Regions from separate parts of the Leifsonia sp. Y878 genome, predicted to be linked through region 2. Evidence: riboswitches for the same ligand, from Rfam matches in the RefSeq annotation. Region 2 holds a riboswitch; the other holds the start of a gene.

What was found. Region 2 has a riboswitch for glycine ahead of AC25Y4_RS14625 (L-serine ammonia-lyase). Riboswitches for the same ligand answer to the same signal wherever they lie in the genome.
Region 1: another riboswitch for glycine. It lies ahead of gcvT (glycine cleavage system aminomethyltransferase GcvT); the one in region 2 lies ahead of AC25Y4_RS14625 (L-serine ammonia-lyase).

Annotation. Positions count from the first base shown of each region.
Region 1 is NZ_JBYHFS010000001.1:255,185-260,716, forward strand. It holds gene AC25Y4_RS01175 (sensor histidine kinase) at 1-1,088, shown strand, start outside; gene AC25Y4_RS01180 (response regulator) at 1,085-1,726, shown strand; gene AC25Y4_RS01185 (hypothetical protein) at 1,871-2,746, shown strand; glycine riboswitch at 2,929-3,026, shown strand; glycine riboswitch at 3,027-3,134, shown strand; gene gcvT (glycine cleavage system aminomethyltransferase GcvT) at 3,200-4,363, shown strand; gene gcvH (glycine cleavage system protein GcvH) at 4,409-4,786, shown strand; gene gcvP (aminomethyl-transferring glycine dehydrogenase) at 4,871-5,532, shown strand, end outside.
Region 2 is NZ_JBYHFS010000004.1:276,180-281,711, forward strand. It holds gene AC25Y4_RS14610 (SDR family oxidoreductase) at 1-4, shown strand, start outside; gene AC25Y4_RS14615 (FadR/GntR family transcriptional regulator) at 69-752, opposite strand; gene AC25Y4_RS14620 (MFS transporter) at 1,008-2,417, opposite strand; glycine riboswitch at 2,554-2,652, shown strand; gene AC25Y4_RS14625 (L-serine ammonia-lyase) at 2,852-4,249, shown strand; gene AC25Y4_RS14630 (winged helix-turn-helix transcriptional regulator) at 4,250-4,666, opposite strand; gene AC25Y4_RS14635 (aldo/keto reductase family oxidoreductase) at 4,795-5,532, shown strand, end outside.

The DNA of each region.
Region 1 (5,532 bases), on a different contig from region 2:
CTGTTTTCAGTGACTCCGACCTCAGCGAGTCGGTCGTGCGGGTCAAGCTGTGGGATGCGACAGGTCGCGTGCTGTACTCCGACGAGCCTCGGCTCATCGGATCAACCTTCGCACTCGGGGATGAAGACCGTGAGGCACTTGAATCCAGCAGAACGGATGCGGAGGTCTCCGACGTGCAGGCCCCAGAGAACCGCTACGAGGCCGACTCCGGCAAGTTGCTTGAGGTCTACCGCGCGGTCGAGACGCCATCAGGTGAAGCCCTGCTGTTCGAGGTCTACTTTCGGTACGACACGGTCACCGCGCGTGGCTGGGATCTCTGGCGGAACTTCGCGGTCGTGACGACCGCGAGCATCCTGCTGCTTCTCGCACTGCTGATTCCTGTGCTGGTGCGGCTGCTGAGGGTTCTCCGTGCCTCACAGGCGCACCGCGAGGCACTCCTTCAGCACGCACTCGACGCATCAGGGGACGAACGCCGTCGCATTGCCGGCGCCCTGCACGACGGTGTCGTTCAGGAACTGGCCGCCACCTCATATTCGATCGCCGGCTCGGCCCTGCGAGCGTCACAGCTGGGCGACTCCGCCCTGTCGGCCGACCTGCACCTCGCGGAGTCGACCGTGCGCGGAAGTATCGGCGGCCTCCGGTCGCTACTCGTGGACATCTACCCGCCGAGCCTCGCCGCCGATGGTCTCCCTGCGGCTCTCGATGACCTCGCCGCGAGCATCCGTGCCAGGGGCATCGTTGTGGTTGTCGACCTCGATGATTACCTCGACAGCGGAAAGCCGCTGGGTACCGAGCACGAGCGACTCATCTTCCGGGTCGCACAGGAGTGCCTCCGCAACGCCGCGAAGCACTCCGCGGCAACGCGGGTCTTCCTGCGCCTCACCCGCTCAGGCGGCGACGGCGTTGCGTTGGTCATCGAGGATGATGGCACGGGTTTCGACGCCGCGGCGAAGCTCGCACGCCCAGAGGACGGTCATTTTGGATTGCGAGTGCTCGCCGACGCGGTAGCGGATGCCGGTGGCCGGCTGGAGCTTCGCACCGCACCGGGTCACGGCACGACGTGGCGGCTGACGGTGGCATCGACATGACGTCAGTGCTGATTGTCGACGACCACCCGCTGGTTCGGGCGGGGCTCGGCGTTCTCATCGGCGCGACCACGGACTTGAGCGTGGTCGCGGAGGCCTCTGGCGGCGCACAGGCGGTGGAGCTGGCCGTTGAACACCATCCAGACGTGGTGCTGATGGATCTCTCCATGCCGCTCATGGACGGAGTCGAGGCAACCCGCAGACTCCTCGCTGCACGGCCGGGAACGCCGGTCGTGATTCTCACCAGCTTCCAGGACCGTGATCACGTCGAAGACGCCCTGCGCGCCGGCGCCATCGGTTACCAGCTGAAAGACGGAGAGCCCGCCATGCTGTTGGCCGCAATCCGCTCAGCTGCTCGGGGGGAGGCTCCGTTCGACCCGCGAGCGGCCCTGGCGTTGCTGCCCGCTCCGGCGCTGACCCAACGAGAGATCGTGAGCACACGGGAAGAGCAAGTGCTCCGGCTGATCACCCGCGGGCTGTCGAACAAGCAGATTGGCGTGGAGCTCGGAATCGCAGAGCGCACGGTCAAGGTGCATGTCGGTCACCTGTTCCGCCGCATCGGGGTAGGTGATCGCACGAGCGCGGCGATGTGGGCGAGGGACAACCTGCCCGATAAGCGCTCGGCGGGAGACTCCGCTTAGCCAGCACGCGATGGTACTAGTCCCATGGTCTGATTGCCGGCGATCCAGGTGTCGCTGAGAGTGGAAGTGGGCACTCACCGGGTGCCCGTCCAGAGCTGCTCACCTCAGCTCGTCCCCGCGCATCCCACCCAGGAGGACCTCGTTATGTCCCGCACGCGTTCACAATTCAGCATCGGACGGGCGAGCATTCTCATCGCCGCCGTCGCAATCACTGGCTCGCTCGCCATCGCCGCTCCGGCATCCGCCTCAGGTAAAACCTCAACGGGCGGTGACTTCGGCGTGACTGTCAACGGCCAGTCATACAACCCCGCCGTGGGGAAGTCGGTCGACCTCAAAGACCTCGTGGCCAGCGGCACGATTGCTGTGCGCGGCCGCCACGTGGGCTTTGATATCAATCCGTCGACGTTGGGCGTCTACAACTACACGCTCACCGGTGCCCCTGACGCGCAGCGCATGGTCACCGCGCCCACCGTGATCTTCGCGTCGAAGGTGCCGACGTTGACTCCCGCACAGCTCTCCGGCGCGAGGATCGCCGAGCTCGAGATCAAGGACGACACGCTCACGGTGAAGTTCACCACCTCGCAGGGCAAGTTCAAGATCCAGGCGAAGGACGGTGCGCAGGGCGGTATCTTCCAGATGGAGACTGAATTCGCCGGACCGGTCGAGTTCACCCACACCCTCGGCGCCGGCCTGTTCTACTTCGTGAACAGCTTTACCGGGAAGATCAACTTCGGCTCTGGCGTCGACGCAGTGACCACGGCGCAAGACCCGGCGAACGCCCATCAGATGCTGCTCGGCAAGGACAGCCCGCAGGTGGCGACGAAAACCTTGCAGACCGGCACCGTCACCAAGTGGGTCGTGCAGCCCGGTGGTCGGCTGGGCGGCGTGCTCGGTGAGGACGCGATCGAGCTCTCACAGGGTGCAGTGAACTGCACCAGCCAGTGCCAGGCGCAGAATCAGATCCGTGGTTCGGTCGAGGTGCCACCGAACCCGGTCGACCCCACGCCGATCGGACGCTGACCCGCAGTATCCGGCCACAGCGAGAATCGCCGACCTGTCACACAGGTCGGCGATTCTGGGTGACAGGTCTGCATACACGACGAGTTTCGGGTCGCGGGCTGCCGAGCCGCTAGGCTGTGATCGCACAGGGTTTTCGCGCACTCAGAGAACCGGTTGCACCCATAACTGAACAACTGGCCATCATGGTCGATGCGGGAGAATTCGACGTCGCAAGACGAGCGAACACCGAAGGAGCAATCCTCCCCGACAATCTCTCAGGTACGCGTACCGCATCGAATTGGCCACTCTGAAAAGTAGTTGCGGCACCAACGCGACTCGCCCACGGTGAAAGTCACGCCCCAGCAATGGGTGTGGCGAAGCTCTCAGGCCTGACGACAGAGGGGGAGTTCCCACCGGGTTCAATCGAACCCGCGACTCTCGCCATCCTCGCGGCTGGTGACGACCGGAGAACTCATGACCTCTGCATCAGAAAACCAGACCGACGAGCGGCTCTCGCCCCTGCACGACGCTCACGTCGCCGCCGGCGCCAGCTTCACTGACTTCGCCGGCTGGCAGATGCCGGTGCGCTACACCAGCGACCTCGCAGAGCACCACGCCGTGCGCAGCAATGCCGGCCTGTTCGACCTGTCGCACATGGCAGAGATCCTGGTCGACGGCCCCGACGCCCCAGCCTTCCTCGACTACGCGCTCGCCGGAAAGATCTCGGCCACCGTGTACGGCCAGGCGAAGTACAGCCTGCTCCTGAACGAGGCCGGCGGCATCATCGACGACCTCGTCGTCTACCGCCTCGGCGACACCACCTTCCTCATCGTCGCCAACGCCGGTAACCGTTTCCCCGCCGCTGAAGCGCTCAGCGCCCGTGCAGACGGCTTCGACGTGACCGTCACCGACCAGAGCGACGACATCGCCCTCATCGCCGTGCAGGGTCCCGCCGCCCGCGCCATCCTCGAGGCAACGGCAGGCATCGCCGATCTCGGCATCCCGCTCGACGAACTCAAGTACTACTGGTCAACGGATGCCACCTTCGCCGGCCTCCCACTCCTGGTCGCCCGCACCGGCTACACCGGCGAAGACGGCTTCGAGCTCTATATCCAAGCGGATGCCGCCCGCGCCCTCTGGGACGCCATCGTCGTCGCCGGCGCAGATCACAACCTGGTCCCAGCAGGACTTGCCAGCCGCGACACGCTGCGCCTGGAGGCCGGAATGCCGCTGTACGGCCACGAACTCGGCCTGGACACCTTCCCCGCCCAGGCAGGACTCGGCCGCGTCGTCGCTCTGGCCAAGGAGAACGACTTCGTCGGGCGTGCCGCCAGCGAAGCCGGTCCTGCTGCGGACGCCCGCGTGCTGGTCGGCCTGGTCTCAGAGGGCAAGCGCGCCGGCCGCGCCGACTACCCGGTGTTCGCATCGGCAGACGCAGCAGCCGACGCAGCGGCATCCGCTGAGCCGGTGGGCATCGTCACCAGCGGCGCCCTCTCACCGACCCTCGGACACCCGGTCATGATGGCCTACGTCAGCCCTGACCTGGCCGACGTCGGCACCGAGCTGTTCGTCGACGTGCGCGGAACGCGCATCCCGGCATCCGTCACAAAGCTCCCGTTCTACAAGCGCCAGAAGTAACTCGCTCACTCCCCGCCAGCACACCCCACTACCTCAGAGGACACCATGACTGACACGACAGCACTCCAGTACACCGCAGAGCACGAGTGGCTCCGCATTGGTGCAGAGGCGAAGACCGCGACCGTCGGCATCACCGCCTACGCCGCTGACAAGCTCGGAGACGTCGTCTTCGTCGAGCTGCCGGCCGTCGGATCCAGCGTTGCCAACGGCACCGTCGTCGGCGAGATCGAATCGACGAAGTCGGTCGGCGAACTCTTCGCACCGGTCAACGGCACCGTCGTCGAGATCAACGACGCCGTCGTGGCCAGCCCGGAGCTCGTCAACAGCGACCCGTTCGGCGAAGGCTGGCTCATCAAGGTCAGCTTCACCGAGCTGCCGACGCTGCTGAGCTTCGACGAGTACTCAGCCCTCGTCGGCGAGTAGCGCGCTCAGCACACCGCACTCAGCCACCAGCACCCCTCCCCAAACCAGTTCTACACACCAGGAACGCGCAGGTTTAGTACACACATGTCTCAGGCTTTTGCAGGGCGTCACATCGGTACGGATGCCGCAGCCCAATCACACATGCTCGCCTCACTCGGCTATGACTCTGTCGATGCGCTGGTCGAAGCAGCTATTCCGGCGTCGATCCACGTTGACCAGTTCCGCGTCGACGGCGACAGCACGCTGCCGCCCGCCGCGACTGAGCGTGAGGCCATCACCGAGCTGCGGGAGCTGGCAAACCGCAACACGGTGAAGCGCAGCATGATCGGACTCGGCTACTACGACACGATCACGCCAGCTGTGATCAAGCGCAACGTGCTCGAGAACCCGAGCTGGTACACGGCATACACGCCGTACCAGCCCGAGATCTCGCAGGGCCGCCTCGAGGCACTGATCAACTTCCAGACCATGGTCACCGACCTCACTGGCCTCGCCACCGCCAACGCCTCGATGCTCGACGAGGGCACCGCCGTCGTTGAGGGCATGATGCTGGCCCGTCGCGCGTCCAAGCTCACGTCGCCGCGCTTCATCGTCGACGCAGACGCACTGCCACAGACCAAGGCCCTGCTCGTCAACCGCGCAGCGGCCGTCGGCATCGAGCTCGTCGAGCTGGATCTCGCCGCGCTGGGTGAGTCAGTCGAAGCCGCTCTCGGCGACCACTTCGGCATCTTCGTGCAGTACCCGGG
Region 2 (5,532 bases):
GTAGCGGATCCGCAGAAGCGCCGAGGTCGACCTGACCTCGGCGATTCTGCGCGTTCGAAAGCTGCTCGCTATGACGATGCTGTGGCCGCGTCACGCAGCCACTGCTCGACGCCGGAGATGTGCACGGTCGTGAGCGCCTGGGCCAGCCCGGCATCCCCGCGTTCGAGAGCGTCGACTATGGCCTTGTGCTCGTCGAGGGTGCGTTCGACGGAGTGCTCCTGGGTGAGGCCGCGCCAGATGCGCGCGCGCACGGTGTTGCTCGACAGCGAATCGATGAGACTCGACAGGTACGAGTTGCCCGACGTCGCCACGATGGCGCCGTGGAACTCCAGGTCGTGTGCCACGAGGCCCTCGACGCTCGTCTTCTCGTTGACCGACTCAATCTGGGTGCGGAGGTCGCGCACGACATCCGCTGTTATGTGTGTGGCCGCGAGTGCGACGGCAGCCGGTTCCAGAATGCGGCGAACGGCAAACAGCTCCAGGATGGACGAGTCGTCATGCAGGTCGACCACGAATGACATGGCCTCAAGCAGCAGGCGAGGTTCGAGGCTGGTGACGTAGGTGCCGTCGCCGCGTCGCACGTCGAGCACCCGAATCACCTCGAGCGCCTTCACCGCTTCACGCAATGAGCTGCGGCTCAGCCCGAGCCCCTCGCTGAGTTCTTTCTCCGGGGGCAGCCGGTCGCCTGGCGAGAGTTCGCCGGAGAGAATCATGTCTTTGATCTTCAGGATCGCTTCGTCGGTGACCGCCATGCAAAGATCCTACCTTTGCGGGCGACCCCGCTGATTGAGGAGCGAGCGCCAGCGAGTGTCTCGAAATCGAGCTACGCGCATCGAACGCAGCTATGCGGCAGCTGCAACACCCGCACAGCTGCGTTCGACCCGCGCTGCGACTGCGTGGGTGCGCCGACGGCCCACCAAGGGGTCTCGAGACGGCCTGGCGGCCTCCTCGACCGGCGGAGACTGTCCCGAAATCGAGCTACGCCAAGCGGATGCCGTGGGTTGCGGCTAGCGGATCTGCTCCTGCTTCGACTTGACCGGGATCAAGAGGGCGAGGCCCACGGCGATCACGAGGACGATGCCGAGGATGCCCCAGTACTGCGCGCCACCGAACGTGACGAACAGGGCGAACGCCGTCGGCGCCAGGAACGTGGCAGCCTTGCCCGTTGTGGCGTAGAGGCCGAAGACCTCGCCCTCGCGCCCGGCAGGGATGACCCTGGCCAGGAACGAGCGGCTGGCCGACTGCGCTGGTCCGACGAAGAGGCAGAGTGCAAGGCCGAAGGTCCAGAAGATGATCTGGCCGCCGTCGTGCAGGATGAACACGGCAGATCCGCAGACGATCAATCCGATCAGCGATGCGACGATGACCGGCTTCGGACCGATCTTGTCGTCGAGCAACCCGATCGACACGGTGGCGACACCGGCGACCACGTTCGCGGCGATGGCGAAGATGATGACCTCGCCGGCGGTGAATCCGAAGGTACCTGCGGCCAGGATTCCGCCGAAGGAGAAGACGCCTACCAAGCCGTCACGGAACACCGCACTGGCAATGAGGAAGAAAACCGTCTGCCGACTGGTCTTCCAGAGCGCTGCAATGTCGCGGCCCAGCCGAGCATACGAGGCGAAGAATCCCACCTTGTCGCGGGCGACCTTGGCCGGCGCGTGGTACTCGGGCACGGCGAGCAGCACGGGGAGGGCGAACAATCCGAACCAGACGGCGGCGATGAGCATCGAGACGCGTACCGCCATGCCGTTCTCGTTGGTGACGCCGAACAGGCCGACCTCGGGGTTGATGAAGCCGAAGTACACGATCAGTAGCAGCACGATGCCGCCGAAGTAGCCCATCGACCAGCCGAATCCGCTCACCTTGCCGATGGAGCGCGGGGTGGACACGTTCACGAGCATGGCGTTGTAGTTGACCGACGCGAACTCGAAGAAGACGGTACCGACGGCGAGCAGGAGCAGCCCCAGCCACAGGTAGGAGGGGGAGGGCTCGACGAAGAACATCAGTGCGGTGACGGCAACGACGACATACGTGTTGATGGCCAGCCAGAACTTGCGACGCCCGGAGACATCGGAACGCTGCCCGGTGATGGGTGCGAGGAGCGCAACGATCAGGCCGGCGGCCGCGAGTGTCCAGCCGAGCTGGCTGGAGACGAAGGCCTCGCCGCCGAAGGATTCGCCGGTGAGGTAGACCGTGAAGACGAACGTGGTGACGACCGCGTTGAAGGCCGCTCCGCCCCAGTCCCACAAGCTCCAGGAGAGCACTCTGCCCTTGCGCGCTTTCTGGGCGGCGACCGACTCCACCTGGGCGTTATCCACGCCGATCGTCGCGGCGGCTCCGTCTGGCCTGGTCAGGTGCGACGGCGGAAAGTTGCGGGGCGAATTCGTGGGCTCCGGCTTGGAGTGCTCGTTCATGAGTTCAGGCTACTGGCGAGCGGTGAACAATTGGGGAAGGTGACCCGAACGGGGACCCCCTTGTGGCCTCGGCCTCACCGGCCGCAGCGGAGGGAACTCAGGTATGGTTTTGACAACCCACAATTTCACACGCCAGTCATCCGCTGCGGGAGAGTTCTGCCGGCAGTTTTCGGCAGGCGCCGTAGGAGCAAATCCTCCCCAGGAATCTCTCAGGCCCCTGTACCGCTGCGGTAGGCACCTCTGAAAAGTGGCCAGGCATTCACCCTGACCCACCGACGGTGCAAGCGTCAGCCCAGCCAGGGCCGGCGCGGAAACTCTCAGGTCCGATACAGAGCGGGGAGGACTCAACGATTGCCCGCGCCCTGCGCGGCCTGACCATCGGAGATCCTCGTGACCCCATCCCGTTTCCGCTCCCTCTTCGCATCGAACAGCTCATGGCTGTAGGAGTCTTCGACCTCTTCTCCGTCGGCATCGGGCCCTCGAGTTCGCACACCGTTGGGCCGATGCGGGCAGCCGCCGTGTTCGCCAGCGAGTTGGCCGAGCGCGGTCTCGCCGAGAGCGCAGTAGGACTTCGCGTCGACCTGTACGGGTCCCTCGCCGCCACCGGCCGTGGGCACGGCACCATGACGGCCGTGATGCTCGGCCTCGAAGGTCGCCATCCAGAGCTGATCCTGCCGGAAGAGGTCGAAGCCAGCCTGGTCAGGATCGCGGCCGACGGCGCGCTCGTGCTCGCCGGCATCCGCTCACTGCCGTATGCCGAAAGCGATATGGTGCTGCACCCGCTCACCGTGCTGGCACGCCATACGAACGGCATGAAATTCGAGGTGACGGATGCCGCTGGCGCTGTTGTGCACGCGGCCACCTTCTTCTCTGTTGGCGGCGGGTTCATCGTGCGCGAGGGGGAGGAGCAGACCAAGGCCGAGCAACTGGCTGCGTCGAAGCAGGACCTCCCGCTGCCCTTCCGGACCGCGGCCGAGCTGCTCGCGCACTGCCGGGAGCAGGAGCTGAACTTCAGCGGTGTCATGCTGCAGAACGAACTCGCCAGCCGCACTGAGCCCGAGGTGACGGCCGGGCTGCTGCACATCCGCGACGTGATGGAGGAGTGTAAGAACTCCAGCATCGCGCGCACCGGAACGCTGCCAGGCGGGCTGAATGTGCGCCGCCGCGCGCCGGCCTGGTACCAGCGTCTGCTCGTCGAAGACCCGAACCGCGACCCGAAGTTCTGGCAGGAATGGGTGAACCTCGTGGCGCTCGCCGTGAATGAGGAGAACGCAACGGGCGGCAGGGTGGTCACCGCGCCCACCAACGGAGCAGCCGGCATCATTCCCGCGGTCATGTTCTATGCCACGCACTATGCGCCCGGCATGGATACCGCCAGCCAGGAGGTGAAGGACGCCGCCGTCGTGCGCTTCCTGCTCGCCGCCGGTGCCGTCGGCGTCCTCTATAAGGAGCAGGCGTCGATCTCAGGCGCGGAAGTCGGCTGCCAGGGCGAGGTGGGGTCTGCGTCGTCGATGGCCGCCGCCGGCCTGGCCGAGGTGCTCGGCGGCACGCCAGAGCAGGTGGAGAACGCGGCCGAGATTGCGATGGAGCACAACTTGGGCCTCACCTGCGATCCCATCGGAGGCCTCGTGCAGATCCCGTGCATCGAGCGCAACGCGATCGCGGCCGGGAAGGCCATCAACGCCGCGAAGATGGCGCTCTGGGGAGACGGAACGCACCGGGTGTCACTCGACGAGGTGATCGTGACCATGCGGGAGACCGGCAAGGACATGAGCTCGAAGTACAAGGAGACCGCGCTCGGCGGCCTCGCCGTCAACGTGGTGGAGTGCTAGCTAGCTGGCGTAGGACTCGCGGTTGGAAAGCACCTCATCCATGTGCGTCTCCGCCCACGATTTGAGTCCGCGGATCATCTGGTGCAACGACAGTCCAAGATCTGTCAGTTCGTAGGTGACCGTGACGGGAACCGTCGGTGTCGCGGTGCGGCTGACTAATCCGTCGCGCTCCAGCGACCGGAGCGTCTGGGTGAGCATCTTCGGGCTGACTCCGGCCAGCGTGCGGGACAACTCCGAATAGCGCATCGGCCCGGCCTCGCCGATGCAGTCGGGGCCGCTTCCGAGCGCGGTGAGTATCAGCGTGACCCATTTGTCGGAGATCCGGTCCAGCAGCTTCTGGCTCGGGCAGACGGCCAGGAAGGCGTCGTAGTTCGTCTTGTTCTGCGCCTTTTGTGCGGCGGCGGTCATGGTTGCCATCGATGGTTCCTTCCACCCGCGGGTAACTAACGCACCTGAAAGTGCCTACTTCCCGACGGGAAGTTACTTCCTCATACTGGGGCAAGGAGCCATTCGGCACCAGCCCCATTCCACGGAAAGGCAAAAACTTGACCACGCTTTCAACCACACTTCCCGGCGGCACCTGGTCTCTCGGCGACCTGACGGTCTCGCGTTTCGGATACGGCGCTATGCAGCTCGCCGGCCCCTGGGTCATGGGCCCGCCCGCTGACATCGATGGAGCACTCGCCGTGCTCCGTGAGGCCGTAGAACTCGGAATCACACACATCGACACGAGCGACGCCTACGGGCCGCGCATTACCAACCAGCTCATCCGCGAAGCGCTGCACCCGTACCCCGAATCCCTTCACATTGTGACCAAGGTCGGTGCGAACCGCGACGAGCAGGGCGGCTGGCCTGCGGCCCGTCGACCCGAAGACCTGCGCCGTGCTGTGCATGAGAACCTCGAAGCACTCGGCCTCGAAACGCTCGACCTCGTCAACCTCCGGCTCGGCAACGCTGAGGGGCCAGAGGCTGGTTCGATCGCCGAGTCGTTCGAAGCGCTCGTCGAGCTGCAGGAGGAGGGCCTGATCCGGCATCTCGGCGTGAGCAACGCGACGGCTGAGCAGGTGGCAGAGGCCATGGCGATCGGGCCGATCGTGTGCGTGCAGAACATGTACAACCTCGCCCACCGCCATGATGACGAGCTGATCGACATGCTCGCGGGCGAGGGCGTTGCCTACGTGCCCTTCTTCCCGCTCGGTGGCTTCAGCCCACTGCAGTCCGAAGCGCTCTCAGCCGTGGCGTCGCGATTGGGCACGACGCCGATGTCGGTCGCCCTGGCGTGG